DNA from 2 places in the Bacillus sp. SSR7 genome. Region 2 is predicted to be linked to the other one. Evidence: predicted binding sites of a transcription regulator. Region 2 holds the regulator's gene; the other holds the start of a gene.
What was found. The regulator Rex, encoded in region 2, represses fermentation and respiration genes when NADH is low (regulators of the CRP and FNR family bind a similar motif). The targets are predictions, from matches to a motif close to TTGTGAAATATTTCACAA.
Positions count from the first base shown of each region.

Region 1: AC0NJG_RS09340 (formate/nitrite transporter family protein) is a predicted target of Rex. The motif match lies at 15,230-15,247, and genes of this name have one in related genera.

Region 1 is NZ_JBVVXV010000003.1:380,662-397,618, reverse strand. Features, by position in the region: gene AC0NJG_RS09410 (DUF1648 domain-containing protein) at 1-528, shown strand, start outside; gene AC0NJG_RS09405 (CAP domain-containing protein) at 569-1,396, opposite strand; gene AC0NJG_RS09400 ((Fe-S)-binding protein) at 1,862-3,190, opposite strand; gene glcD (glycolate oxidase subunit GlcD) at 3,187-4,599, opposite strand; gene AC0NJG_RS09390 (CdaR family transcriptional regulator) at 4,717-5,832, opposite strand; gene AC0NJG_RS09385 (YncE family protein) at 5,969-6,943, shown strand; gene AC0NJG_RS09380 (response regulator transcription factor) at 6,936-7,607, shown strand; gene AC0NJG_RS09375 (sensor histidine kinase) at 7,611-9,011, shown strand; gene AC0NJG_RS09370 (FadR/GntR family transcriptional regulator) at 9,238-9,927, shown strand; gene AC0NJG_RS09365 ((Fe-S)-binding protein) at 10,096-10,815, shown strand; gene AC0NJG_RS09360 (LutB/LldF family L-lactate oxidation iron-sulfur protein) at 10,832-12,253, shown strand; gene AC0NJG_RS09355 (LutC/YkgG family protein) at 12,253-12,963, shown strand; gene AC0NJG_RS09350 (prepilin peptidase) at 13,076-13,798, shown strand; gene AC0NJG_RS09345 (cyclic-phosphate processing receiver domain-containing protein) at 13,813-14,106, shown strand; gene AC0NJG_RS09340 (formate/nitrite transporter family protein) at 14,142-14,993, opposite strand; gene AC0NJG_RS09335 (TerC family protein) at 15,348-16,142, opposite strand; yybP-ykoY riboswitch at 16,233-16,398, opposite strand; gene AC0NJG_RS09330 (TrkH family potassium uptake protein) at 16,437-16,957, opposite strand, start outside.
Region 2 is NZ_JBVVXV010000030.1:1,932-15,682, reverse strand. Features, by position in the region: tRNA gene AC0NJG_RS28055 (tRNA-Met) at 48-124, shown strand; tRNA gene AC0NJG_RS28050 (tRNA-Asp) at 128-203, shown strand; gene tsaE (tRNA (adenosine(37)-N6)-threonylcarbamoyltransferase complex ATPase subunit type 1 TsaE) at 378-851, shown strand; gene tsaB (tRNA (adenosine(37)-N6)-threonylcarbamoyltransferase complex dimerization subunit type 1 TsaB) at 832-1,524, shown strand; gene rimI (ribosomal protein S18-alanine N-acetyltransferase) at 1,538-1,981, shown strand; gene tsaD (tRNA (adenosine(37)-N6)-threonylcarbamoyltransferase complex transferase subunit TsaD) at 1,981-2,997, shown strand; gene AC0NJG_RS28025 (ABC-F family ATP-binding cassette domain-containing protein) at 3,418-5,352, opposite strand; gene AC0NJG_RS28020 (redox-sensing transcriptional repressor Rex) at 5,540-6,169, shown strand; gene AC0NJG_RS28015 (YdiK family protein) at 6,199-6,390, opposite strand; gene AC0NJG_RS28010 (CPBP family intramembrane glutamic endopeptidase) at 6,387-7,136, opposite strand; gene groES (co-chaperone GroES) at 7,538-7,822, shown strand; gene groL (chaperonin GroEL) at 7,861-9,495, shown strand; purine riboswitch at 9,636-9,737, shown strand; gene guaA (glutamine-hydrolyzing GMP synthase) at 9,902-11,440, shown strand; purine riboswitch at 11,595-11,696, shown strand; gene AC0NJG_RS27990 (NCS2 family permease) at 11,824-13,149, shown strand; gene AC0NJG_RS27985 (response regulator transcription factor) at 13,293-13,751, shown strand, end outside.

The sequences.
Region 1 (16,957 bases), on a different contig from region 2:
GAACATTTGGCGGTACATTGGGATGTAAATGGTCGGCCGAACGAGTTTATGAGTAAACAAGTTGTTATAGCACTTATTCCTTGTCTTATTATTTTCTTACATGGATTGATGTATATTATTTCACATAATATATATAAGTTTAATGAAGAAGAGCATGTCATTATAAGTGGATTTCTAAAGACGATTACTTTATTTATGTTGTTTATCCATATGCTCATTCTCTTTATTAATTTTGGAAGCATGATATCCTTTCAAACAGGACTAACAATTGGGATTAGTATGTTTCTTTTTATGCTTAGTAAGGCGTTTAAAAAAGTTCAGAGTACGGAAAAAGACTCAATCAAATTAAAAAAGATCCGTTTAGTGAGTAGGCGGATTTTTCAAGTGATGGCATGTAGTATATTATTTTCATTGTTTTTGAACTTGAAATGGGGATTTTATGTGTTACTTAGCGTAATAAGTGGTGGTTCTATTTTGTTTATGTTCTACGCTTTATACTCATACATAATAGAAAGTTATGAAACGTAAAAAAGAGTCTTCTCATTATGAGAAGACTCTTTTAATCTATTTACTTCGTAATAAATTGTTGTGTCCAGTAGTTGCCGCTTTCTACATAGCCAACACCGATGTGAGTGAAGCCATTATTTAAGATGTTTGCACGGTGTCCAGCACTGTTCATCCAAGCTTGTACTACTTCTTCAGGTGTACGTTGGCCTTGAGCGATGTTTTCACCTGCAGATGTATAAGAAATACCAAATTTCTTCATCATGTCAAACGGAGACCCGTATGTAGGGCTGTTATGATCAAAGTAGTTATTTTTTTGCATATCTTCAGATTTAATGCGTGCTACTTTGCTTAATTCAGTGTCGATTTTTAAAGCTGGTAAACCTTGTTTTGCACGCTCAGCGTTTGTTAATTCAACAACACGTTGTTCGAACTCGCTTAAAGATTTTGCTTCTTCAGCAGGCTTTTGCTCAGCAGGTTTTTGTTCAGCAGGTTTTTGCGTATTATTGTTTTCAGCAGGCTTTTGAGCTTCTGGTTTTTGCACCTCTTCAGCAGGTTTTTGCTCAACTGGCTTTTGCTCAGCAGGCTTTTGAGTTTCTGGCTTAGCTGTTGGTTGCTCAGTTACAACATTTTCAGTAGGTTGTTGACCAGGAATAATGCAATTTGGTTGGAAGTTTCCTTGTTGCCATTGTGCTAATGACTCAACGCCCATAGATTGTAAGAATGCTTGTAATTCTTGTTGGCTCATTTGTTTCATCATCACTTTTGAATGCTGAATATTTTGAACCTTTATGTTAGATGGTTGTACTGTTGCAGCTTGTGCATCTAGAGAAGATACTCCTAAAGTAAGAGCCGTTGCAGCAGCTACAGATAATAAAACACGCTTTTTCATGATGTGTGTCCCCCTATGTAAAGTTTTAATTTGTTTTCACACGATTTGTTTTTGACAGCCTGTCTGACTGACAAATTCATCGTAGCATAGATTTTGCGAGAAAAAAGATGGAAAAAAATTCATAGACTTAAAATTTACCTAATTTATCCTAAGAGGGGAAAGGCGGAAAAATAAGAGAAACATAGAGTATAAAAGGAATTTTCCGCATTTTTATACTTGGTTATAAGAGGGGGTTTTTGGATAAATGTACCTATATTGAAAATGAAGAATCCTATTGTATCAATGATTTGAGCGTTTTTTTGAGGAATATACTGGATTGATTTTTACAAAACTGTAATGTTTCTGTTGTTCTTTTTTATAATAAAGTAACATATTTTTAATGTTGTAGCGGACAAAAAAGCGGCTATCTCTTTACATAGACGAAGGAGATAGCCGTTTTCTTATTATTACGTATGTTACGAGTTATTACGAGTTGGTTTCAATTGCTTCTAATAATAAATCAACAATGTGAATTCCTCTCATTTTATGAGAAAGACCTTCTCGTTCAATACCTAATTTCATTTGTAATAAACAACCTGGATTTGCAGTAACAATGGTTGCTGCTTCTGTTTCATACACACGGTCCATTTTGTAATCTAGAAATTCCATGGATAGTTCTGAATGAACAATGTTATAAATACCAGCAGAACCACAGCAGCGATCCGCATCTTTCATTTCACGGTATGTTGCGCCTTGAATTGCTTCTAGTAACATACGAGGTTCTGAAGATGTTCGCATAACATTGCGTAAGTGACAAGAGTCTTGATACGTAATAATTTGCGGCGTGAGTCGTAAGTCATTACGTTTATGGAAATCTAGTTCTACTAGAATAGCAGTAATATCTTTAATTTTAGAAACAAACTGCTTTGCACGTTCAGCCCACTGTGGATCATCTTTTAACAGGTAATCGTAGTCTACGAGGTAAGCTCCGCAACCACCAGCATTCGTAATAATATAGTCGATGTTTAAGTCTTCGAATGCTTTTATATTGCGCTTTGCTAATTCTTTTGCTCCATTCTTCTCACCAGCATGCCCATGTAATGCCCCGCAACAACTTTGTGTTTTCGGAATAACGATATCACAACCAGCTAACTGAAGAAGTTTCATCGTTGCGTTATTTGTTTCTAAAAACATTGTATCCATTAAACAACCTGTGAAGAATGCAACTTGTTTCTTTTTTGTACTTTCAGCATGTAAAAATTCAGGACGATCTTTCATTGCTTTCATTTTAGGAACCTTAGGCAAAACGAGATCCATTGTTGCAAGTGTTTCAGGGAATAACTTCATAATCCCTGTTTTATGTGTTAGCGTTTGTAAACCAGAACGCTGATAAAAACCAATTAGTCCGGTTAATGTTCTCATTCGATTTTGATGCGGGAATAGTCCTTCAAAAACGACTTTACGAACGGCTTTCACGGGCACTGAGAATTTTTTGTTTTGATTTATAATATCACGGGCTTCTTCTAATAAATGGCCATAATTCACACCAGATGGACAAACAGGTTCACAAGCACGGCAGCCAAGGCAAACGTTTAATGTGTTTTCAATATCTTCATCTGGCTCAATTAAACCGTCAACGACCGCTTTCATTAATGCAATACGTCCTCGTGGTGAATGTGATTCTTTATATCCAGATTGAATGTAAGTAGGGCAAGTTGGTAAGCAGAAACCGCATCGCATACAGTTTAGTAGTTCATCTTCACTTAATCGTTCTTTAAATTCCTTTTGAATGTTTTCTTTATTTAATGTTGTCATCGCTCAACCACCACTCTTTTACGAGTGTCCTTCGCGAACATCTTTCCTGGATTCATAATGTTATTTGGATCGAAGGCTTGTTTAATCCCTTGCATAGCAGCAATACCTTCTTTACCTAATTTCATTTCTAAATACGGGGCTTTCATCGCACCAACACCATGTTCACCAGTAATCGTGCCGCCAAGTTCAATTGCTTTCGCAAATATTTCAGCGAAAGCTTGTTCAGCTCTGTGCATTTCTTCTTCATTACGAGCATCTGTCATACAAGTTGGATGTAAGTTACCATCACCAGCATGCCCAAACGTACAAATAGGAATATTATATTTTTTTGCAATGGCATTAATCGCTTCAACCATTGGAGCGATTTGTGAACGTGGTACCGTTGCATCTTCCAGTATTGTAGTAGGTTTTAATCTTGCAAGTGCTGATAGTGCACTACGGCGAGCTGTTCGAAGCGCATCTGCTTCTGCTTCATCTTTTGCAACGCGAACATCAACTGCATTCATAGAACGACAAACGTTAGCCATTTTTTCAATATCTCGATTGACAACTTCAGGCGGACCATCTTGCTCAATTAATAAAATTGCTTTTACGTCAGTTGGTAAACCGATTTGAGCAAACTCTTCTACAACTTCAATTGTCGGCTGGTCTAAAAACTCAAGTGTCGCTGGAATGATTTTATTTGCAATAATAGAAGAAACAGCACGTGCAGCTTCGTTAATATCTTCATATAGTGCAAGCATCGTTTTCTTCGTTTCAGGTATAGGAACAAGTTTTAATATCGCTTCAGTCACGACGCCAAGAGTTCCTTCAGAACCGATAAATAAACGAGTTAAATCGTAACCAGCTACATCTTTTGCCAATTTACCACCAGTACGAATCATATCACCATTTGGTAAGACAAGTTCAAGACCCATCACATAATCACGTGTTACGCCATATTTTAATCCACGTAATCCACCCGAGTTTTCATTAATGTTACCGCCAATTGTAGAAATTTTCATTGAGCTTGGATCTGGTGGATAAAATAAACCTTTTTCTTCTACGGCTTTAATAATATCAAGTGTAATGACACCAGCTTGTACAGTAATTGTTAAATTCTCTTCATCAATTTCTAAAATGTTATTCATATGGCGGAAGATAAGAACAATACCGCCTTTAAGTGGACATGTCCCTGCACAAAGGTTTGTTCCAGAACCACGAACATATACAGGGATTTTGTGAGCGTTACATACTTTTAACACTTCAGCTACTTCATTTGTATTACGAGGAGCAATGACTGCATCAGGCATTGCTTGGAAGTTTGGAGTGGCATCATAACTATACGTTAAACGCCCCATATTGGATGTATCCACATTCTCTTCGCCAACAATGGATACGAATGAATCAATAATTTGTTTTTCTAACATTGGAAATCCCCCTCAAACTGTTAACGTAATTAGTCATAATAAAAAACGTTATCACAGTGCTTTCATTATAATGATAAAAAAGTCGGGGGATTCTTTCTATGTATAATCATCTAAAGATTAATCTGTTTTATCATTCTTTTTTGTATGATTATCTAATAAGAGGAGCGAGAAGTATAAAATGTTTAAGTCTTTGAATTGTTTCGGATCAAGTCCTGTATACTCCTCAATTTTTTTAAGTCTGTAATGCAATGTGTTAATGTGTATATGTAATTGCTCCGCTGTTTGTTTATAAGATTGGTTATAATCGGTAAATAAACGTAAAGTGTGTATAAGCTCAGGAGATGATAGTAAGTTTTCGATGGTGCGCTTTAGAAACTGTTCCCGCGTTTCGGCAGAAATATCTTGTAAGCACATTTCTAAACGTAAATCTTCATTAAATACAATTTGTTTCGTTTCAAGTGATACGGAAAGAGCTTGTAATGCTTGTTCGTACGATAAGTTCATATTGCTTGGCGTAACGGACTGTCCAATCCCGATATATAAAGGAGTAGAAAATAAAGTTTCACAGTCTTGTTTTAATCGTTTTAAAAATTGGTACGTTTGCTCTTTGGAGTTCGTGACTGTAAATAAAATAAATCGATCATTTCCCCAGCGAACAAATAGATGCTCCTTTGTTAATAGATTGCGTACATGTTGCCAAATCTTACGCTGAAGCATCGTGTCATTTTGATCGATAGAGAACAAAATAAGTTGTTTTTTCTTATATAAATCAATACCAAGTGTTTTGGCACGATCGAGAAAGCTTGGAGACCAGTCTGTATTTTGAAGCCAATCAAAGACAAATGCTTCATAAGAACGGTGTTCAAGTTCTAGTTGTTCTAAAAAGTAGTTTTCATGGATGAGTAGTTCGGTCATTTTACGTAATATTTCTCCGTATTGTGAAATATTTTCAGGTTCACCTGTGATTCCAATGACACCAATTACTTCGTCATGGAATAGTAAAGGGAGATTCATACCTGCCTTTACGCCTTGCAAACATCGTTCATCCTCTTTTGTAATAATGACAGTTTTCTTTTGTTTTGCGCAGCGGAGTGCGCCTTCATGAAATTGGCCGATTCTTTCTATATCTGTACTTGCGATAATAACGCCTTGTATATTAATGATAATAATATTTTCTTTAATTAGCCTGCGTACTTCTCGTACAATTTTATTCGCTAAATCAGGAAAAAGCATAATTGGCACACCTCAAATTCTATTTGTTGTACATTATATATGTAAATGAAGTAGGAAAGGGAAATTTCACACTTTCCACACATTTATTTGTTATTTTACAATTATAACGAAATCATCCGAAGATGGAGGGGATCTTTTGAGAAAGTATATTTTTCTTCTCTGTTTTTTATTTCTATTAGTAGGGTGTCAAGGAAGTTCCTATACATCGATTGCTAAAGATAAAAGTGTTATTATAACAACGAATATAAAAGAAGGTAGTATTAGTTTTGTTGATAAACATACTAAAAAGTTAATTACGACATGGGAACTTAACGAACCAATGGCAGGGATTGCACTACTTCCAAATGGTGAGGACATACTTGTATATGGTAAGCAGTTAGAGTACATGTATGTATATTCACTAGCAGAAGGAAGGCAAGTGGAAAAATATAAAACAGGAAAAGGCATTGTAAATGTAGTCGTATCAGAAGATAAAAAGCAATTATTTGCTGCCGATCAAAATGCCCAAAAGGTAAGGTTCTTTACGATTAATGGAAAAGAGACAGGGAATGTTTCGACAGGAAAAGGACCAATAACGATGGTAGAGTACCATAACCAGTTATCTGTATTAAACTTTTATGATACGAAGCTAACGACAATTGATACAAAGAAAAAAGAAGTGATGCAATCCTTTACGATTCCACCAGCGTCAACGGGAGCAACAATTAGTCCAGATGGGAAAGAAATATGGATTGGCGGACATGGTGATGGAAATCAGGTGAATGAGAAAGTATTAGTGTATTCTTTGCAGAGCGGAGAAATGGTACGTTCTTTACACGCTCCGTTTATGCCTGTGAATATTACGAAGGATAATAAGTATGTATATGCATTAAGTCACGGTTCGAATACGCTTAGAAAGTTTGATGTTAGCACGTATAAAGAGGTGGCTTCTGTAGAAGTAGGATCAAACCCATTTGCATTTTTGAAGAGCGGAGCAGAAGGATACGTAGCAAGCTATGATAGTGATGAAGTGTGCGTCATGGATATGAAGAATTTGAAAATAAAACAAACAATTAAAGTCGGAAAAGGACCGTTTCAACTCATAGAGAGAGAAGGGAAGGACAATGAGTAAATATAGGGTGCTAGTTGTAGATGATGAAAGTGATATGAGGCAACTTGTTGGAATGTACTTAGATAATTTCGGATACGAGTGGGGAGAAGCTGAAAATGGAAAAGAGGCTCTAAAAAAATTAGAAACGGACCATTATGATTTCGTTGTACTAGATATTATGATGCCAGAGATGGATGGACTTTCAGTTTGCAAAGAAATTAGAAAAACGTCAGATGTACCAATTATATTTTTAACAGCAAAAGGTGAAGAGTGGAATAGGGTGAACGGCTTACGTATGGGGGCGGATGATTATATTGTAAAACCATTTAGTCCTGGTGAATTAATCGCTCGTATGGAAGCTGTGTTAAGACGTTATACAAAGCAAGAGCAACAAGAGGAGATTCAGTTTGGACCGATCCTTATTAATGAAAAAAGTAGGAAGATTGAGGCTGATGGTGAACCGATTTCTCTTACAGTAAAAGAGTTTGATTTACTCTATTTTCTTTGCCAACATACAGGGCAAGTATTTAGCCGGGAACAATTGCTGGAAAAGGTATGGGGATATGATTATGCCGGAAGCACAAGAACAGTAGATACGCACGTGAAAACGATGCGTTTGAAGCTTGGAGAAAGTGGAAACTACATTCAAACTGTTTGGGGTGTAGGCTATAAATTTGAGGTGTAACGTATGTTTACGATGGTACAGAAGCTTTGGCTGACAGTAGTATGTGCAGTATTTGTAACAGTTTCCTTTCTTTATTTTGTATCTTTATACTCGTACGAAAAACTATACGTTGATAATTTAAAAGATTCATTAGTAATGGAAGGGAAGCGTCTTGCTGCGCAATATGATAAGCGCGAAGGAATATCAATTTTTGAAGAGAAAGTAAGAGCATTTGATCAAATATCTAGTTCAGACGTTCTTTTCGTATCGAACCCACGTGATTTAAGCGCATGCTTACCATTTGATGTGCACCATCATTCTCTTATAAGTGAAGGGGACAGGCAAGCATTATTAGATGGAAAAACTGTGACAAAGATAGGATACGAGGAACATTTTGACCGTAATATTATGGGGGTTGTCATCCCTGTTTTAGAAAATAAAAAATTAGTTGGTATTGTATATTCTTATATTCCTTTAAAAAGTATAAAAGACTTAATATATGATATGGGTCTTATTTTAGCACCGTTAGCACTTGCTATAACTTTACTGACAATATGGATTGGTAGAAAAATTATTATTGCTATTACGAAACCACTTTCGCAAATGGAGCGAGTTGCCAATCATTTGGCTACAGGAGATTTCTCAGAACGAATTACAATTTCTTCTGAAGATGAAATTGGGCGATTAGGAAAAGCATTTAATAAAATGGCAAATTCTTTGGAGACAGAAGATGTAAAGCGTAAGGAGTTTTTAGCTAACGTTTCGCATGAACTAAGAACACCGCTTAGTTATATAAAAGGGTATAGCGAGGCTATTTTAGATGGTGTAGCGAAGGGAGCGCAGCAGGAAAAAGTAACACAGCTCATTCATAAAGAAGCAGATCGTATGCAGCGTCTCGTTCATGATTTATTAGATTTAGCACAATTAGAAGGTGAACATTTTCCGTTAAAGAAACAACCTATCGTTTTTTCACAACTGATTGAAGATGTGTTAGATACGTATGAGATTAAGTTTATAGAAAAGAAAATTCGTATTTCAACAAATTTAAATCCAGAAATCATTGTAATGATTGATGAGGATCGTATGCAACAAGTGCTTCATAACGTGTTAGATAATGCAATACGGTATACAAATCAAAACGGGGATATTATGGTAACGCTCAGACAGACAGATGATTACTGTGAATTGAACATAAAAGATACGGGAATCGGTATTGATACAGAGCATTTAGAAAACCTTGGCGAACGTTTTTACCGAGTTGATAAAGCGAGAAGTCGTCAACATGGTGGAACAGGTTTAGGCCTGGCAATTGTAAGACAAATTGTTCATATACATGATGGACAGTGGCGGATTGAAAGCGAAAAAGGGAACGGTACGACGGTTAGTATTAAATTGAAAGTACAGGATGAGGAGAGCATGTTCTAATTTTTAGGGCATGCTCTTTATATGGAAGACAATAATTATACGTAAGATATAAATTAATATGTAATAAATATCGGAATTTTGACGAATTTATGAACAAAACATTTGTACTTCTTATTAATTCGTTCTAAAATAGTTATGATGCAAAGTTCTTATAAATCGTTTCAATTGTTGTTTGGAAGATACTGAGGTGATTTAACTGGAGTACAAATCTATTAAACCGAAAAAGATTTACGAAGAAGTATCTGAAGCTATTTTAACAATGATTAAAAATGGTACGTTAAAACCTGGTGACAAACTACTTCCTGTACATCAATTAGCTGAGCAGTTTCAAGTTGGTAGATCTGCTGTTCGTGAAGCGCTAAGTGCGCTAAGAGCAATGGGCTTAATTGAGATGAAACAAGGAGAAGGTACATATGTGAAGAACTTCGATTCTTCTTCATTAACAAAATCATTAAACAATAGATTACTGATGAAGAAAGAAGATATTTTGAATTTATTAGAAGTACGAAAGGTGCTTGAAGTGGGGGCAGTTCGAGCAGCTGCGGCAAAACGTACGGAAGATAATTTGCAAAATATGAAGCATTGGTTAGATGAAATGGCAAAGAGCGTTGGAGATGAAAAAGCTGGTGAAAAAGCAGATTTTCAGTTCCATATGGGAATTGCAGAGTCTTCGCATAACAACATTTTGCTTGAACTTATGAATCATGTTTCAGAGATGATTGCTGAAACGATTGGTGAATCAAGACGCATTATTTTATATGGTGAACAAACAACATCAGAACGACTTATAGAAGAGCATCAAGTTATATATGATGCAGTGTTAAAGCAAGATGTAGAATTAGCGCAGCAAGCAATGCTAGATCATTTAACAAATGTAGAACATATTGTCACAGGTAGAAACGATATAAATTCTTAATTTAATCTTTTAAAAATCTAATTTTCTGATAAAATAGAGAGAGATTAAGTAAGCGTTTTCTTTAGAAGAGGGAGAGGATAGGCCATGGTTGAGCCTATTTCTTCTCTCCTTAGTCATCTGATGACCGTATGTTTGTTGGTGGAGTTGTAAAAAGGGGGAGTAATAATTATGAAAGTTACTTTATTTGTTACTTGTTTAGTCGATATGTTTGAAACAAATGTCGGCAAAGCAACAGTTGAGGTGTTGGAGCGTTTAGGTTGTGAAATTGAATTTCCAGAAGCACAAGTTTGTTGCGGTCAGCCTGCTTATAATAGCGGCCATGTAGAAGCGGCAAAAGAAGCGATGAAACATATGATTGAAACTTTCGAGGATGCAGAATATATCGTTACGCCATCTGGTTCTTGTGCGACAATGTTTCATGAGTATCCGCATGTTTTTAAAGATGATCCGAAGTGGGCTAAACGTGCACAAAAAGTTGCTGATAAAACATATGAATTTACACAATTCATTGTAGACGTTTTAAAGGTTACTGATGTTGGTGCGAGTTTATCAGGGATTGCTACTATTCATAAATCATGTCATATGACACGTATGCTTGGAGTAACAGAGGCACCAGGAATTTTATTATCTAATGTAAAAGGGTTAACTGTGAGAGAGTTACCAAATGTGCAAAATTGTTGCGGGTTTGGGGGAACGTTTTCAGTGAAGATGACTCCAATTTCTGAGCAAATGGTAGATGAAAAGGTAGATAGTGCAATGGAAACAGGTGCTGATTATTTAATCGGTGCAGATTGTGGGTGTTTGTTAAACATTGGCGGACGTATTGAGCGTTTAGGAAAAGAAATAAAAGTAATGCATATTGCTGAGGTACTGAATAGTCGCTCATGAAGGGGGAACATAAGCTATGTCTATGAAAATCAGTGAGAAAAAATTTAATGATCGCGTTGGCGATGGAATTCAAGATTCGTTTATGCGCGGAGCAGTATCGTCTGCACAAACGCGTTTATATACGAATCGCTTAAAAGCAGCGGATGAATTAGGAAACTGGGAAGAATGGCGTGAACTTGGTGAAGAAATTCGTCAACATACGTTAGAAAATCTTGATTATTACTTAATGGAGTTAAGTGAAAATGTATCAAAAAGAGGCGGACATGTGTACTTTGCAAAAACGAAAGAGGAAGCAGCAAAGTATATTCAAGACGTTGCGAAAAAGAAGCAGGCAAAAAAAGTAGTAAAATCAAAGTCGATGGTAACAGAAGAAATTAGTATGAATCATGCGCTTGAAGAAATTGGTTGTGAAGTGTTAGAAAGTGACTTAGGAGAGTATATTTTGCAAGTAGATAATGATCCACCTTCACATATTATTGCGCCTGCACTTCATAAAAATAGAACGCAAATTCGTGATGTATTTAAAGAAAAGCTTGGCTATGAAAATTCTGATGACCCATATGAGATGACTAAGTTTGTTCGTAAACAACTTCGTGAAAAATTTATGGATGCAGAAATTGGTGTAACAGGTTGTAACTTTGCTGTTGCAAATACAGGTTCCCTTTGTTTAGTAACAAATGAAGGGAATGCCGATCTTGTCATGTCGATTCCAAAAACACAAATTGCAGTTATGGGTATGGAACGTATGGTTCCGACAATGGAAGAATTAGATGTTTTAGTTGGTTTACTATGTCGTAGTGCAGTAGGTCAAAAGTTAACAAGTTATGTAACGGTAGCGGGACCAATTCAAGAAGAAGAAGTAGATGGCCCAGAAGAATTCCACTTAGTTGTGGTTGATAATGGTCGTTCTCAAATTCTTGGATCTGAATTCCGTCAAGTGTTGCAATGTATTCGATGTGCAGCTTGTGTGAACGTATGCCCTGTATATCGTCATGTTGGTGGACATTCATATGGCTCTATATACTCAGGGCCAATTGGTGCGGTATTAACACCACTTTTAGGTGGATATGATGATTACAAAGAGCTTCCTTATGCTTCTAGTTTATGCGGAGCGTGTACAGAAGCTTGTCCAGTAAAAATTCCATTGCATGATTTATTATTAAAACATCGTCAAGTTATCGTTGAGCAAGAAGGACGTGCTCCACTTGCAGAAAAATTAGCAATGAAAATGTTTAGTATGGGTGCATCTTCAGCAGCTTTATATAAAATGGGATCAAAGATGGCGCCAGCAGCAATGAGTCCATTTACATCTGGTAACCGTGTATCAAAAGGTGTTGGGCCACTTAAAAACTGGACAGATATTCGTGAATTCCCGGCTCCAAGTAAAGAACGATTCCGTGATTGGTATAAAGATCATAAGAAAGGCGGGGACAAATAATGACAGGATTAATTCAAAACCGTGAGTCCTTTCTAGATAATATTGCAAAAGAACTTGGACGTGAGCGGAAAACGGAAGGCGTAAAGCGTCCAGCATGGAAAAGTAATGTAAATGTAGAAACGCTAAAAGATTATTCCCAAGAAGAATTGTTAGAAGTATTTAAAAATCAATGTACAAACATTCATACAACTGTAGTGGAAACGACAAACGATCGTTTACGTGAAGATATTCAAAAAGTAATCGTTGAAAACGGCGGGGGACCGATTATGTTATCGGCAGATGAACGTTTTGATTCTTATGGATTGACTTCTTTATTTAAAGAAGAGCTTCCAAAGCAAAATGTTGAAGTGAATGTATGGGATCCTGAGAAAAAAGAAGAGAATATGCGTATCGCAGAAAGAGCGAATATTGGAATCGCATTTAGTGATTATACTTTAGCTGAATCGGGTACGATTGTGGTACAAAGTCATAAAGGCCAAGGTCGTTCTTTACACTTTTTACCGACTGTCTATTTTGCTATTATTCCACGTGAAACACTTGTGCCTCGTATTACACAAGCAGTTCAGGATATGAACAAACGTGTAGAAAATGGTGAAGAAGTGGCATCTTGTATTAACTTTATTACAGGACCTAGTAACTCGGCAGATATTGAAATGAACCTTGTTGTCGGAGTACACGGACCATTAAAAGCAGTATATTTCATCGTATAAAAGAGGGGAAAGCAGGCCGGAAAATGGCCTGCTTTTTTAATAGAATAGAGATAATATGAAGTAGAAGTTCTCTCCTTTTTTTGCTATGTTCTTCTGGAAAGGAGAGGAAGGGATGTTCACTTATTTATATGCATTGTTAGTGGGGATGGTGTTTGGTTCTTTTTTTATGGTAATTGCGATGAGAGTTCCACTAGGTGAGTCTATCATTACCCCGCGTTCACATTGTCATTATTGTAAGTATGTGCTAAAGCCAAAAGAATTGATTCCAATCATTTCATTTTGTATACAAAGGGGACGTTGTACGAATTGTAAGAGGGCTATTTCAATTTTGTACGTAGTATTTGAACTTGTAACCGGAATGATATGTCTTCTTACTGTATATATGATTGGGGTGAAACGAGAGCTTATTATCATTTTATCGCTATTTTCATTACTTCTTATTATTTCAGTTACAGATTACATATACATGTTAATCCCAAATCGTATTTTAGCTTGGTTTGCCTGTTTACTCATTTTAGAATGTATTTTTGTACCGTTAGTCACTTGGACAGATAGTATAGTTGGTAGTAGCGTTATATTCATTTTGTTATATTGCATGCAAAAGATATATCCAGAAGGGCTTGGTGGAGGAGATATAAAATTACTTTCGCTGCTTGGATTTATAGTGGGACTGAAAGGGGTTTTTATGATTTTATTTTTAGCATCTTGCTTTAGTCTTTGTTTCTTTGGAGCCGGTATAGTAGTAAAACGTATGAAAATGAGGAGCCAAATTCCGTTTGGTCCTTTTATTAGCCTTGGTGCAATATGTTACATGCTGGTCACGTATACAAAATAGAGAGGGGATAGAACATGAATGTATATATGGATGATCAAAGAAGTTGTCCATACGGGTATGTACCCGCAAATACAGTAGAATGTGCTTTGCAAATGGTTCGGGATTATGAGGTGAATATTCTTTCCCTTGATTTTAATATGGGATGGGGAGAAAGAAATGGATTAGATTTTGTAGAGGCTTTTTGTAAAGAGGGTTTATATGTAAATGAAATTCACCTTCATACGAATGATGTCATCGGTATGCACAAGATGAAACAGAGGATTCATAAGGGAAAGGAAGAAGGGCTCACCTTGTTGTTAAATATGTGAGGAGCTAAAAACTCCAAAGTAAAACTTTGGAGTTTTTAATGCTTCATATGCGCTTGCAATGGAATGATTTCTTCTTGTTGAGCTGCTACTAATTCAGTTTCTTCTTGTTTCACGTCAGGTACTTTCTTTGTTAAGTAATGGTAAACCATACCAACAAATACAGACCCACCAATGATGTTACCGATTGTAACTGGAATTAAGTTATGAATAGCACCTGCAAAAGAAATTGTCTCCGGATGCGGTGAAACTAAAGATAAAGCAAACAGTGATAAGTTTGCAATGCTATGCTCGTAACCAGATAAGAAGAATGTGAAAACGAGCATCATCATCATCATAATTTTTGCTGTATCCCCTTTAACTTGAGAAGGTAAGAAACACGCAAGACATACAAGCCAGTTACATAAAATTGCTTTAAAGAATAATTGCATTGTAGGTGTATTCATTTTTCCTTCTACTACTTTATTCATGAAATGACTGTGATCAATTGCTTCGAAAATTCCAGTTGCATAAAATAGTAAGGCAAAGAATAAAGCACCAGCTAAATTCCCTGCATAACAAGCAACCCAGTTACGAAGTGTATCAGCAATTGTTGTTTCTTTTCTTAAAGTTGCTACAGTGAAGTACATTGTGTTTCCAGTAAACAATTCAGCACCGCCATATATAATAAGTACGAGGGCAATTCCGAAAAACATAGAAGCAGCTAAATAAGTTGCTGGTGAATCTGCAATGTGAAAAAAGTTACCTAATTTAAAACATAGTACAATAATAAAACCGATATAAATACCTGCAAGTGCGGCACGAATGAAATATTGCATCGGGTTTGTATCTAACATTTGTTTTTTGCTCTTAGCCAGTTTGACAACATAATCTAATCCTTGTTCTAGCATGAGTAATACGCTCCTTTAGTACATCATCTATAAAGTGAAACTTTAATCAGTGGGGGTTTTCTTCATCCCCCACTGATTATTAGTTGAACCAATCGGACTTTTATGGGCAGTTGATTCCCCACCGAACTTCTTTGCTTTCACTGAATTTTGAGGTGGGGGTCTTACTGCCCATTAAAGTGGGATAAATATTCCTTATATGAATAAAGTACATGGATTCTGTCATAGTTTCAATAAGTTTGTGCAATATTTCACAAAAAGGACATACATAAACTTGGAAAACGCTTACAAATGATGGTATAATAAAATTTTTTCTGGACATAGAGAGGGGACAAGGAAAAAGAAAAAGCGCTGTAATTACAGCGCTTTTTCGTCTAAATTCTTTTCTATTTTTGTTTCTACTTCTTTCGAGAAGAACCAACCACCAACTGCGATTCCAACTAATACAATCCAGAATGTAAGCTTCCATGGTGTAGATTCTGGGAATGAATGCGGAATTACATTTAATGCAGGGTGTGCTAACGTATAAACTGCTAGTTTCACACCAACCCAGCCTACAATTAAGAATGCTGCAGTTTCAAGTCCTGGTTTACGTTTTAAGATTTGTACGAAAGCAGTTGCCGCAAATCGCATAATGATTAATCCGATAAGTCCACCTACAAAGATAACAACGAATTGCCCAGTATCAAGACTACCAATTGTACCTAATCCTGTTTTTGGTAAAGTCATTGCTAATGCAACAGCAGCTAAAATAGAATCAACTGCGAAGGCGATATCTGCAACTTCAACTTTAAATACAGTCCACCAAAAGTTCTCTTGTTTTTTCTTTGCTTCTTTTTCTTCTGTTTCTTCATCTGTATTCTTTTTAACATACGTTTTAAATAAATGATTACCAGCGATAAACATAAGGTAAATGGCACCGATTGCTTGCACTTGCCATACGTCGACTAGGAACGAAATCATAAATAACGATCCGAAACGGAAAACAAATGCCCCTGCTAATCCATAAAATAGTGCTTTCTTTCTTTTTTCTTCTGGTAAATGTTTTACCATAATTGCAAGAACAAGAGCGTTGTCAGCCGCTAAAATCCCCTCTAGTGCAATTAGGATGAGTAATACCCAACCATACTCCAATAATAATGATACATCCATGTACATTCTCCTCTCATTTCTATAAGTACTAAATAAGTGAAGAATTTCCCCACTATTTAGTTTCCCCATACTCCTGCCTATTAACTTTGGAAGAATTTGGAAATGGATGCAAAAAAGACCTCTGCCGTTAATAGGCAAAGGTCTTGCTAGACATATGTAATAAAAATGCCAACAAAGCCGGAAGAACTAAGTTCTACGTAATGACGACTTTGTTTCCAAGAAATGTTCTTGGACGCTACTCCCCTTTGGAGATATGCTATTGTACTCTCATTATATGGATAATTTATACGGTTGTCAACCTGTTAAAATGTCTTCATTCGGATATTTTATTTTCCGGTTCTTTTTACGTGCAAATGAAAAAGCTAATGTTAAAGGTCCCATCTTCCCAAAAAACATCATAAAGATAATAATAGCTTTTCCAATCATAGTTAAGTGTGGTGTGAAATTCATACTGAGACCGACAGTCCCAAATGCTGAAAATACTTCGAAAGCACTCATCAATAGAGGAACTCGCTCAGTAATGCTTAAAATTAAAATAGCAAAAAAAATAAATGAAATAGAAATAATAGCGATGGTCAATGATTTGACAATGAGGGTATCTTTAATGGATTTTTTAAACACGACAATATCATCTTGTTCTTGTAAAAATTTAAATACCCCAAAAAACATGATTAAAAATGTTGTCAACTTAATCCCACCACCAGTTGAAGCACTACCAGCGCCAATAAACATAAGGAGCATCATTAATAGTAGGGAAGGCTTCGATAAGGCAGAAATATCAACTGTATTGAAACCGGCAGTACGCGTTGAAACTG
Region 2 (13,751 bases):
GACCTTGTCCCTGTGAGAGTAGGACGTCGCCAAGCTATTTATATCATCGCGGGGTGGAGCAGCACGGTAGCTCGTCGGGCTCATAACCCGAAGGTCGCAGGTTCAAATCCTGTCCCCGCAACCAAATGGTCCCGTGGTGTAGTGGTTAACATGCCTGCCTGTCACGCAGGAGATCGCCGGTTCGACCCCGGTCGGGACCGCCATTTTATATAAAGAAAAGAACGAAACATGTTGTTTCGTATTTTTTTATTTGTTTTAACAAAAAACTAATAAAGACAGTCAAACTATCCTTAGGAAAACTCCTAAGGACTTTTTTATATATTCAAAACCTGTATAATAAAGAGCAGAGAACATTGTGAGTAAAGTAGGTGAAGTCTGTGAGTAAATATGAAATAACAACAAAATCATCTGAGGAAACACAAAGATTATCAGAAAAACTTGGTGAACTTGCTCAGGCACAAGATGTAATTATTTTAGAAGGAGATCTTGGAGCTGGTAAGACGACTTTTACAAAAGGACTAGCAAAAGGTCTTGGAGTGAAAAGAGTTGTAAATAGCCCTACCTTTAATATTATTAAAGAATATAAAGGGAGATTACCGCTATATCATATGGACGTGTATCGCTTAGCAGAAAGTGAAGAAGACTTAGGTTTTGATGAGTATTTCTACGGTGAAGGAATTACGGTAGTAGAATGGGCTCATTTAATAGAAGCATATTTACCAAATGAGAAGCTACAAATTAGTTTATTCCATGCTGGAGATGACACAAGAAACATTGTACTCGAGCCGATTGGAGATCGCTATATTAGATTATGTGAGGAGCTATTACAAGATGAAAGTACTAGCAATTGATACTTCAAATTACGTAATGGGTGTATCCCTTATTGAAGAAGGAAACGTAATTGGGGAAATCATTACAAATTTAACAAAAAATCATTCTGTGCGTCTTATGCCAGCTGTAGAACAACTGTTAAAAGAATGTGGTGTAAAACCGAAAGAATTAACTAAAATAGTTGTAGCTGCTGGACCAGGATCATATACAGGTGTTCGTATAGGCGTGACAGCTGCCAAAACATTAGCTTGGTCACTTCAAATACCAATTGTAGGTGTATCAAGTTTAGAAGTAGTGGCTGCAAACGGAGCTAATTTTGATGGGTTAATCTGTCCTTTATTCGATGGAAGACGTGGACAAATTTATACGGGCTTATATACATATGAAGGAGAGGGTTTAACTTCTATAGAAGAAGACCGAATCATCCTTATTGTAGACTGGTTGCAAATGTTAAAGGATAAAGGAAAGCCTGTTTTATTTATTGGTAACGATGTGAAACTACACAAAGAAACAATTATTGAACATTTAGGCGATCAAGCTGTATTTGCTCCTTTCACTAAAAATAACCCAAGACCAAGTGAGCTAGCGTTCTTAGGATTACAAAAAGAAGAACAAGATGTACATTCATTTGTTCCTAGTTACCTTCGTTTAGCGGAAGCTGAAACAAAGTGGTTAGAAAGTCAAAACAAGTAGGAGCTTGCAGAGGATGGATATGATATTTAGAAAGATGGAACTCGATGATATCGCTCAAATTGTAGCAATTGAAGAAGCATCTTTTTCAACTCCTTGGACTGCAGATGCCTTTTACCGCGAGTTAACGATGAATGAACATGCACATTATGTTGTGCTAGAAAAAGATGGCCGTGTAATTGGATATTGTGGATTGTGGATAATTATTGATGAATCACATATAACAAATATAGCTATTTTGCCAGAATATAGAGGTCAAAAGCTAGGAGATGCTTTATTGAAAGAAGTTATTTCTGAAGCGAAAGCTCTAGGGGTAAAAACGATGACACTTGAAGTACGTGTATCAAATGAAGTAGCAAAGCAGTTGTACAGAAAATACGGATTTCAAAATGGTGGAATTCGTAAACGATACTATGCAGACAATCAGGAAGATGGTCTCGTAATGTGGGTGAATATATAATGGAAAAAAATACGATTATACTTGGTATTGAAACAAGTTGTGATGAAACAGCAGTAGCGGTTGTTAAAAATGGAACGGAAATTATTGCAAATGTCGTTGCATCACAAATTGAAAGTCATAAACGTTTTGGTGGAGTTGTACCAGAGATTGCATCCCGTCATCATGTAGAAGAAATTACAGTTGTGTTAGAAGAAGCTTTAAAAGAAGCGAATATTACATTTGATGATATTGATGCAATTGCTGTAACAGAAGGTCCTGGTTTAGTAGGAGCGCTTTTAATAGGGGTAAATGCAGCGAAAGCAGTGGCTTTTGCACATGATATCCCTCTAGTGGGTGTTCATCATATCGCTGGCCACATTTATGCGAATCGTTTAGTAAAAGAAGTTCAATTCCCATTGCTATCACTTGTGGTATCTGGTGGACATACAGAGCTTGTTTATATGAAAGAACATGGTTCATTTGAAGTAATTGGTGAAACGCGAGATGATGCAGCAGGAGAGGCATATGATAAAGTAGCTCGTACGTTATCTATGCCATATCCAGGTGGTCCCCATATTGATCGTCTTGCACATGAAGGGAAACCAACAATCGATTTACCTCGTGCATGGCTGGAACCTGATTCATATGATTTCAGTTTTAGCGGATTAAAATCAGCAGTTATCAACACTGTGCATAACGCAAAACAACGTGGGATAGAAATTGCACCGGAAGATTTAGCAGCAAGTTTCCAAGAGAGTGTAATTGATGTGTTAGTAACGAAAGCATCTCGTGCAGCAGATGCTTATAACGTAAAGCAAGTGCTTCTTGCTGGTGGAGTAGCTGCGAATAAAGGACTTCGTGCACGTTTAGAAGCAGAATTTGCACAAAAAGAAAATGTAGAGCTAATTATTCCTCCTCTATCTTTATGCACAGATAATGCAGCAATGATTGCAGCGGCAGGTACAATTGCATATGAACAAGGAAAACGTGCTACATTAGCTTTAAATGCTAATCCGGGATTAGATATCGAAGCATAGTTATACACAAAATTAACCACAGCTTGTGGATAAAACCCATATTATCTGTTGATAATATGGGTTTTATTGTGTATATAAAATGTTGATAACTTTTTTGTTGGTTGTGGATAATGTGGAAAAGTTATTTAGATGTTTATTTTATAAAGGTGGATATGTGTATAAACTTGTGGATAAAATAGATGAAGTCTGACCTTTGAATCTATCCTTTTTCGGGAAATAAAAACGAAGAAGGTATCTCTAAAAAACATTTTGAAATATGCCCTTATTATAAGGGGGGGCTAATATTGTCAAACCTTGTCGGTAAATCGATATCTCGTGTCGAATCGTTTATACAATAGAGGTTGACCATGGCTAGAAGATAAAAAGGATGTCCCATCGTCAAAAATCCCGACTGATGAGACATCCTTCTTATTCATACTCTTATAAATGCAATTCTTCCCATTCTGCCATACAAGCATCAAGTTGTTCTTGTAGTGTTTGCTTTTTCGTTGTAATTTCACTAGCCTTTTCATAATCTGCATATATTTCTGGTAAGCAAAGTTGATCTTCTAACGTAGCAATTTCTTCTTCGAATTCTACGATATTTTGTTCTAGTTCCTCGATTTTTCGAGTGCGTTGACGCTCCAACTTTTTGCGCTCTTTTTCTTCGAGATAATTTAATTTTTCTGGAGCTACGGTTTTTTGAACAGGTGCCTGATTTTCTTGCTGTTCTTGTTGTTCAAATTCAGCACGTTCAATCATCTCATTTTTCTTTTCAACGTAGTAATCATAGTCCCCTAAATATTCCTGTGCACCTTCTGTTGATAACTCAACAACGGTCGTCGTTACACGATTAATAAAGTAGCGGTCATGAGATACAAAGAGAAGAGTACCAGGATAATCAATCAAAGCATTCTCCAAAATCTCTTTACTATTTAAATCAAGATGGTTTGTAGGCTCATCGAGAATTAATAAATTCGATTTTTGCATCATAAGTTTTGCGAGAGCTAATCGAGCTTTTTGTCCACCACTAAGAGATGATACTGGTTTTAGTACATCATCTCCTGTGAATAAGAAGTTACCTAGTATCGTGCGAATTTCTTTTTCGGGTTGCAGTGGATATTCATCCCATAACTCATTTAAAACGCGCTTAGAAGATGTTAAATTGGCTTGTTCTTGATCATAGTAACCAACAGATACATTGGATCCGAAAGAAACATCACCATGTAATAGTGGTAGCTTATTCACAATTGATTTTAATAATGTGGATTTCCCAATTCCATTTGGACCAACTAAAGCAACGCTATCTCCGCGAGTTAAGCGCATTGTTACATGTTCAATAATTGGATCCTTATCATAGCCGATAGTTGCATCCTTTACTTGTAACACATCATTTCCACTTTGTTTTTCAATATCGAAGTGGAAGGAAGCTGACTTAGAGTCACCTAATGGTCTTGTTAATAGTTCCATACGATCTAATTGTTTACGACGGCTTTGCGCACGTTTTGTCGTAGATGCACGAGCTATATTTTTTTGAACGAAGTCCTCTAGCTTAGCGATTTCATCTTGTTGTTTTTCATAACGTTTCATTTCTTGCTCGTATAGTGCTGATTTTAAGTCTAAATATTTACTGTAGTTACCAACAAATCGTCTACTTTCTTTATTCGAAATTTCATATACTTGTGTAACAAGTTTATCTAAGAAATAACGGTCATGGGAAACGATTAGTATTGCGCCAGGATAACCTTGTAAATATTGTTCAAGCCATGTTAATGTTTCGATGTCTAAATGGTTTGTAGGCTCGTCCAAAATAAGTAGGTCTGGTTTCGTTAATAATAATTTACCGAGAGCTAATCGTGTTTTTTGTCCACCGCTTAATGTAGAAATCGTCGTCTGGTGCGTTTCAACTGGGAAGCCAAGACCACTTAAAATCGAACGGATATCTGCTTCGTACTGATAGCCACCTTGATCTTTATAATCTAATTGTAATTGGTCATAATCAGCTAATAATCTTTCATATGTAGCCTCGTTTGAAAAGTTTTCTTCTTTTCCCATCTCTTGCTCTAGCCTTCGAAGTTTTGTCTCCATTTGCTGCAAGTGTGTAAAGACGGTTAACATTTCATCCCAAATTGTTAAAGACGTTTCTAAACCGGTATTTTGAGCTAGATATCCAATTGAGACATCTTTCGGTTTTATAATTTCGCCACTATCATGAGATAGCTCACCCGCTATTATTTTTAATAATGTAGATTTTCCGGCTCCATTTCGTCCGACTAATGCGATACGATCTTTCGTTTGAACTTCTAATTTTATGTTTGCAAGAATCGTTTCTGCACCGTATAATTTCGAAAGCGCGTTTACTTGTAATAAAATCAATGTTTTCACCTCAAATAATTTCTTAACTTTGCCATGTTTATATTTCTCAATCATACTAAAAATAGTGTATAGTTTAAAATACAGAGAGAATACTTCTTCTTTCTATTATACAAGGAATTTAATAAGTGCTAAACTTCTGTATTTGATTAAAGCATATGAATAAAGATAGGAAGAGAGGAGAGGTTATATGGAGCAGCAGAAAATTCCACAAGCCACTGCTAAGAGATTGCCTCTATACTATCGATTTATCCAAAACTTATCTTTGTCTGGTAAGCAACGTGTTTCATCAGCCGAATTAAGTGAAGCGGTAAAGGTTGATTCCGCAACAATTCGAAGAGATTTCTCATACTTTGGAGCATTAGGGAAAAAAGGATATGGATATAACGTAAATTATTTATTATCATTTTTCCGTGAAACACTCGACCAAGATGATATAACACGTGTAGCGCTTATTGGAGTAGGTAATTTAGGGACCGCTTTCTTACATTATAATTTCACGAAAAACAATAATACAAAAATTGAAATGGCGTTTGATGTTAGTGAAGAGAAAGTTGGAACAGAAATCGGAGGCATTCCTGTATATCACTTAGATGAATTAGAAGAACGTTTATCAACTGATATACAAGTGGCAATATTAACAGTACCCGCTACAGTAGCACAATCTGTAGCCGATAGATTGGCAGAAACAAACGTGCATGGTATTTTGAATTTTACACCAGCACGCTTAAATGTGTCAGACAATATAAGAATTCATCATATTGATTTAGCAGTAGAGTTACAAACGTTAGTTTACTTTTTGAAGAATTATCCACAATAAAACGCAGAGGAAGCGACCTCTGCGTTTTATTATTGTTTTTTCTTTGTGAATTTAACTAAGATAAGGCGAAGTGCCAAATTAAAATCAATCGTTGCCATAACTGCAAATAGTATTGTCCACATATTCCAAATTGTATCTGTTACGTTCGTAATGGCGAAGCGTGTAAAGATACATCCTAGAAGGAAATACAATGCAGCCATGAACAATGGTGAGTTTCTCATACTAAAAATCCTCCGATAAAGCCTTGCATTTTTTCAGCTTCTTTAATCATTTCTTGAATTTGTTCGCTACTCACTAAAACTTGAGCAATTGCAACTAATGTATTCATTGCAACATGAGCTGCGATAGGGACAATAATACGCTTTGTTTTTACATATAAGAAAGCGAATACGAGCCCCATAGCAGTGTATACCAATAAGTGAGTGAAATCAAAATGAATTGCTGCGAATACGAGAGAACTAATGATAGCAGCAATAAAGAAGTTAAACTTCTTATAAAGTGTACCAAATAAAATTTTTCTAAATACGATTTCTTCCAAAATAGGTCCTATTATAGAGATGACGATAAGGAACCAAGGTGTCGTTCTTGCGATATCCATAAGTCTCGCTGTATTTTCAGATCCAGGTTTAATACCTAATACATACATTTCAATCATACCAGCAATACTTTGCGAGAAAAATGCTAAGAAGAACCCGATAAAAATCCAACCAATCGTAGCTGGAACAGTAGAACGCTTTGTATCTAAATGTCTGTCGCGAATATCTGTTCTAAGTAACCAAAGTACGATACATAATGCAATAAAGAAGCTAATGATTGCCCAATGACCAGTTATGAGTTGTAATTTCTCTTCTCTAGTAAATCCCCTGTTATCATAAAGTCCAGTTTTCAGGAGAAGTGGTAATCCAGCAATTGATGATAACTGCATTAAAATGTATGTAACGATAACCCACCAATATTGTTTTTTCAAATGGTTTAACCATCCTTTCTAACTCTAGTGTATGAGATAAGGTAGGATAACATGTAAAGATGCTACCTACGATATAAACTTTACTTACATTATGTTTTTTTTGTAAATCCTTAATTGAAATTATAATAGAAGACAGGAGAAAGTTGTGTGTGTAGCGAAAACAACTTAGGGTGTCCTTTCATATTGTAACATACGAGTAGTGGAAACAACGATTCATATAGTAAAGGTAGAAGAAGAGGAACTCTATATAGAAAAGTTTATAGCTTAATTTGCGAAAAAATTATGATTTTTTTACTTGCAAAAGAAATTGAGATTATTTATTATTATAAGTGTGTTAGCACTCGAGTGACTTGAGTGCTAATAAATAAAATTTACATAACAAAATGAGGAGGTTATTGTTCATGCTAAAGCCATTAGGTGATCGCGTTGTAATTGAGCTTGTTCAAGCGGAAGAAAAAACAGCAAGTGGTATTGTATTACCAGACACAGCAAAAGAAAAACCACAAGAGGGTAAAGTTATTGCAGTAGGTACTGGTCGAGTGCTTGAAAATGGTGAGCGTGTTGCTTTAGAGGTAGCAGCAGGTGATCTTATCATCTTCTCAAAATATGCAGGTACTGAAGTGAAATATGAAGGTACAGACTACTTGATTTTACGTGAAAGTGACATTTTAGCAGTTATCGGTTAATTATATAAATCTTAAAAAATCCAAGGGGGTCAATTATTATGGCAAAAGATATTAAATTTAGTGAAGAAGCACGTCGTTCGATGCTTCGCGGTGTCGACACTCTTGCAAACGCAGTAAAAGTAACGCTTGGACCAAAAGGTCGTAACGTTGTTCTTGAGAAAAAATTCGGTTCACCACTTATTACAAATGACGGTGTAACAATCGCAAAAGAAATTGAATTAGAAGATGCATTCGAAAACATGGGTGCGAAATTAGTAGCAGAAGTTGCTAGCAAAACAAATGATGTAGCTGGTGACGGAACAACAACTGCAACTGTATTAGCGCAAGCTATGATTCGTGAAGGTCTTAAAAACGTAACAGCTGGTGCGAACCCAATGGGTCTTCGTAAAGGTATCGAAAAAGCTGTAGTTGCTGCAGTAGAAGAATTAAAAACGATTTCTAAACCAATCGAAGGTAAATCTTCTATCGCACAAGTAGCTGCTATTTCTGCTGCTGATGAAGAAGTAGGTCAATTAATCGCTGAAGCAATGGAGCGCGTTGGTAACGACGGCGTTATTACTTTAGAAGAATCTAAAGGTTTCACAACAGAATTAGACGTAGTAGAAGGTATGCAATTTGATCGTGGATATGCATCTCCTTACATGATTACTGATTCTGACAAAATGGAAGCAGTTCTTGATAACCCATACATCTTAATCACTGACAAAAAGATTTCTAACATTCAAGAAATCTTACCAGTATTAGAGCAAGTGGTACAACAAGGTAAACCACTTCTTATCATTGCTGAAGATGTAGAAGGCGAAGCATTAGCTACATTAGTAGTGAACAAACTTCGTGGTACATTCAATGTAGTAGCTGTTAAAGCTCCTGGATTTGGTGACCGTCGTAAAGCAATGCTAGAAGATATCGCAATCTTAACTGGTGGCGAAGTAATCACTGAAGAATTAGGCCGTGACTTAAAATCTGCTACAGTTGAATCTTTAGGACGCGCTGGTAAAGTTGTTGTAACGAAAGAAAACACAACTGTAGTTGAAGGTGTAGGAAGCACACAACAAATCGAAGCTCGCATCGGTCAAATCCGTGCGCAATTAGAAGAAACAACTTCTGAATTCGATCGTGAAAAATTACAAGAGCGTCTTGCAAAACTTGCAGGTGGCGTAGCAGTAATTAAAGTAGGTGCAGCAACTGAAACTGAGTTAAAAGAGCGCAAACTTCGCATTGAAGATGCACTTAACTCAACTCGTGCAGCAGTAGAAGAAGGTATCGTTGCAGGTGGTGGTACTTCACTTATGAACGTATACACAAAAGTAGCTTCTATCGTAGCTGAAGGCGACGAAGCAACAGGTATTAACATCGTACTTCGCGCACTAGAAGAGCCAGTTCGTCAAATCGCAATCAACGCTGGTCTAGAAGGATCTGTAGTTGTAGAGCGTCTAAAAGGCGAAAAAGTAGGCGTTGGTTTCAACGCAGCTACTGGCGAGTGGGTTAACATGCTTGAAACTGGTATCGTAGATCCAGCTAAAGTAACTCGCTCTGCACTTCAAAACGCAGCATCTGTTGCAGCTATGTTCTTAACAACTGAAGCTGTAGTAGCTGACAAACCAGAACCAAATGCACCAGCAATGCCTGACATGGGCGGCATGGGCATGGGCGGTATGGGCGGAATGATGTAATTCCGTTTGGCCTAAAAAACATCCATTTCTATATAGAAATGGATGTTTTTTTATGTTTTTTAGAAAAGGAAATGAATTTCTGTAGAATTTTGTCGCTTTCTCTCTTGACCATATTGATACTTCATTGTTAGAATCTAGGAAGATAATATAAAACGATCCTTCATATATCCTCAAAGATAAGGTTTGAGAGTCTCTACCGGGTTACCGTAAACAACCTGACTATGAAGGCAGTGTGTCTTATATTTATAAAGAGCGGAGACTATCTTTCTTTATAAAGCCAGACCCCTGCCTTTTCTTTGTTATGAGACTAGAGGCGGAGGACTGGCTTTTTTTATTATATTGGTAATGCTTTTCGCCAAATTGGTGAAAATATTTATATACGAGAACTAACGTTGGGGTGATTATTTTGAAGAAGCAGCATGATACAATTATCGTTTTAGATTTTGGGAGTCAATACAATCAGTTAATAGCACGTCGAATTCGTGAGTTCGGTGTATACAGTGAACTTCATCCACATACAATTACTGCAGAAGAAATTAAAGCAATGAATCCAAAAGGGATTATCTTCTCTGGTGGACCAAATAGTGTATATGGTGAAGGTGCATTACATTGTGATGAAAAAATCTTTGACCTAGGATTACCGATCTTCGGTATTTGTTACGGTATGCAACTTATGACGCAACAATTCGGTGGTACAGTAGAGCGTGCAAACCACCGTGAGTACGGAAAAGCTGTTCTGAAAGTAGAGAACGAGTCAAAATTATATGCGAACCTTCCAGAAGAGCAAGTTGTATGGATGAGTCATGGCGACTTAGTAACTGGTTTACCTGAAGGATTCGTAGTAGACGCGACAAGTGAGTCTTGCCCAATTGCTGGTATGAGCAATGAAGCGAAAAACTTATACGGTGTACAATTCCACCCAGAAGTACGTCACTCTGAGCACGGTAACGATCTAATTAAAAACTTCGTATTCGGCGTATGTGGCTGTTCTGAAGGATGGAACATGGAGAACTTTATTGAAGTAGAACTAGAGAAAATCCGTGAAACTGTTGGAGACAAAAAAGTACTATGTGCGCTTAGCGGTGGTGTAGATTCTTCTGTTGTAGCAGTATTAATTCATAAAGCAATCGGCGATCAGTTAACATGTATTTTCGTTGACCATGGTTTACTTCGTAAAGGCGAAGCAGAAGGTGTTATGAAAACATTTAGCGAAGGCTTCCATATGAACGTTATTAAAGTGGATGCAAAAGAACGCTTCATGAACAAGTTAAAAGGTGTAGAAGATCCAGAACAAAAACGTAAAATTATCGGTAACGAATTCATTTACGTATTTGATGATGAAGCTTCTAAATTAGAAGGAATGGACTTCTTAGCACAAGGTACACTGTACACAGATATCGTTGAAAGTGGTACAGCAACTGCACAAACAATTAAATCTCACCATAACGTTGGTGGACTTCCGGAAGACATGCAGTTCAAATTAATTGAGCCTTTAAACACGTTATTTAAAGATGAAGTACGTGTATTAGGATCTGAACTAGGAATTCCTGATGAGATCGTATGGCGTCAACCATTCCCAGGTCCTGGTCTTGGTATTCGTGTACTAGGTGAAATCACAGAAGAGAAATTAGAAATCGTTCGTGAATCTGATGCGATTTTACGTGAAGAAATTATTAAAGCAGGCTTAGACCGCGAAATCTGGCAATACTTCACTGCGCTTCCTGGTATGCGTAGCGTAGGTGTTATGGGTGACGAGCGTACTTACGATTACACAGTGGGTATCCGTGCAGTAACATCTATCGACGGTATGACAGCTGACTGGGCACGTATCCCTTGGGACGTATTAGAGAAAATCTCTGTACGTATCGTAAACGAAGTAAAACACGTTAACCGTATCGTGTATGATGTAACGAGTAAGCCACCAGCAACTATTGAGTGGGAATAGTATTATAATAAAAGATCCATCTATTGCTCATGCAATAGATGGATCTTTTTTATTTTGAGTTTAATACGAACGAAAATATAAAAGTTAATAAAAATGTTCGTATTTAAATTGACAAAAATACTTTCAAGAGTTAATATGAGTATGTAATTCAAACGAAAAGTGAATATTATGCCGTCGTATAATATCGGGGATATGGCCCGAAAGTTTCTACCTAGCTACCGTAAATGGCTTGACTACGAGGCGTTTTTATAAAGGTGAGCGGAATCTTGTCTTTATTTATAGAACGCTTCCATGTATATGCAATGGAAGCCTTTTTTATTTTTAATAGATAAAAGAGGGCTAGGGGATTACGGCGAGTAATCATATAACGGGGGAAACGTAAGATGAAACGCTATTTTCAGTTTGATGAACTCGGCACGAATTATAAAACAGAGTTCATAGCAGGTTTAACGACATTTCTATCTATGGCTTACGTACTATTTGTCAATCCTGCTACGCTGTCACTTGGAAATGTTAAAGGTTTACCGGCAGGTACAGGGATGGATCCAGGTGCAGTATTCGTTGCTACAGCATTAGCAGCAGCGATTGGTTCGTTAATTATGGGTATTTTCGCGAAGTATCCAATTGCTTTAGCACCAGGTATGGGAATTAACGCGTTCTTTGCTTATACAGCAGTGTTAACGATGGGTATTCCATGGCAAACGGCAATTGCTGGAACGTTAATGTCAGGTATTATCTTTATTATTCTTACTGCTTCAGGTATTCGTGAAAAAATCATTAATGCAATTCCATCAGAGTTAAAGTTTGCAGTAGCGGCAGGTATCGGATTATTCATTGCTTTCCTTGGATTTCAAAATGCCGGAATTATCGTGAAAAATGATGCTGTTCTTGTTGGGTTGGGGGATTTAACAAAGGGCACAACGTTACTAGCAATCTTCGGGGTTGTTACGACAATTATCTTTATGATTAAGAAAGTAAATGGTGCAGTTTTCTACGGTATGATTCTTACAGCAATCTTAGGAGTAGCTACAGGATTAATTGATACTCCGAAAGCTGTAGTGGGAGCAATACCGAGTCTAGAACCAACGTTCGGTGTGGCGTTAACGCACTTCGGAGATATTTTCACTGTTCAAATGGTGATTGTTATTATAACGTTCTTCTTTATCGATTTCTTTGATACAGCAGGTACACTTGTAGCGGTTGCGAATCAAGCTGGATTAATGAAGAACAATAAATTACCACGTGCAGGAAAAGCATTATTTGCAGATGCGATTGCAACTGTAATTGGTGCGATCTTAGGTACATCAACAACAACGTCGTACATTGAATCTTCTGCAGGGGTAGCAGCGGGTGGACGTTCTGGATTTACAGCAGTTGTAACAGCAGGATTCTTTTTACTGGCACTATTCTTCTCGCCATTACTAAGTGTTGTAACACCAGCTGTAACGGCACCAGCATTAATTATTGTAGGAATCTTGATGGTTTCTTCCTTAGGGGAAATTGATTGGAAGAAATTCGAGATTGCAGTACCAGCATTCTTTACAATTATCTCTATGCCACTTACGTATAGTATCGCAACAGGAATTGCGATTGGTTTTATCTTCTATCCAATTACAATGGTAGTAAGCGGTCGTCGTAAAGAGATTCATCCAATTATGTATGTTATGGGAGTTTTATTCGTACTATATTTCATCTACGTTCGTAAATAAAAGGGGTTTTTGAAAGGTCTAGACTTAAGGGGAGTCTAGACCTTTTTTGCGTCTTCAGAAAATCTTAAGGATTTCCGAGCGTTTTTCTTCAGAAGTTTTCCTATAATAGAAGTTAGGGATTAAAAAATGATGGGGGAGATATTGTGGCAAACGAAACAATACTTGTCGTAGATGATGAAAAAGAAATCAGAAATCTTATTACAATCTATTTAAAGAATGAAGGATATAAAGTATTGCAAGCAGGGGACGGAGAAGAAGGATTACGTTTACTAGAAGAAAATGAAGTACATCTAGTCGTATTAGATATTATGATGCCGAAAGTAGACGGTATCCATATGTGTATGAAAGTAAGGGAAGAAAAGGAAATGCCAATTATTATGCTTTCCGCGAAAACGCAAGATATGGATAAGATTTTAGGGTTAACAACAGGTGCGGATGATTACGTGACGAAACCATTTAATCCGTTAGAGTTAATCGCAAGAATTAAATCTCAGTTACGTCGTTATATGAAAATGAATGGTTTCGCTATACAAAACGAGGACGAGCTAGAAATTGGAGAGATGAAAATAAACATCTCAACCCATAAAGTTATTGTAGAGGGA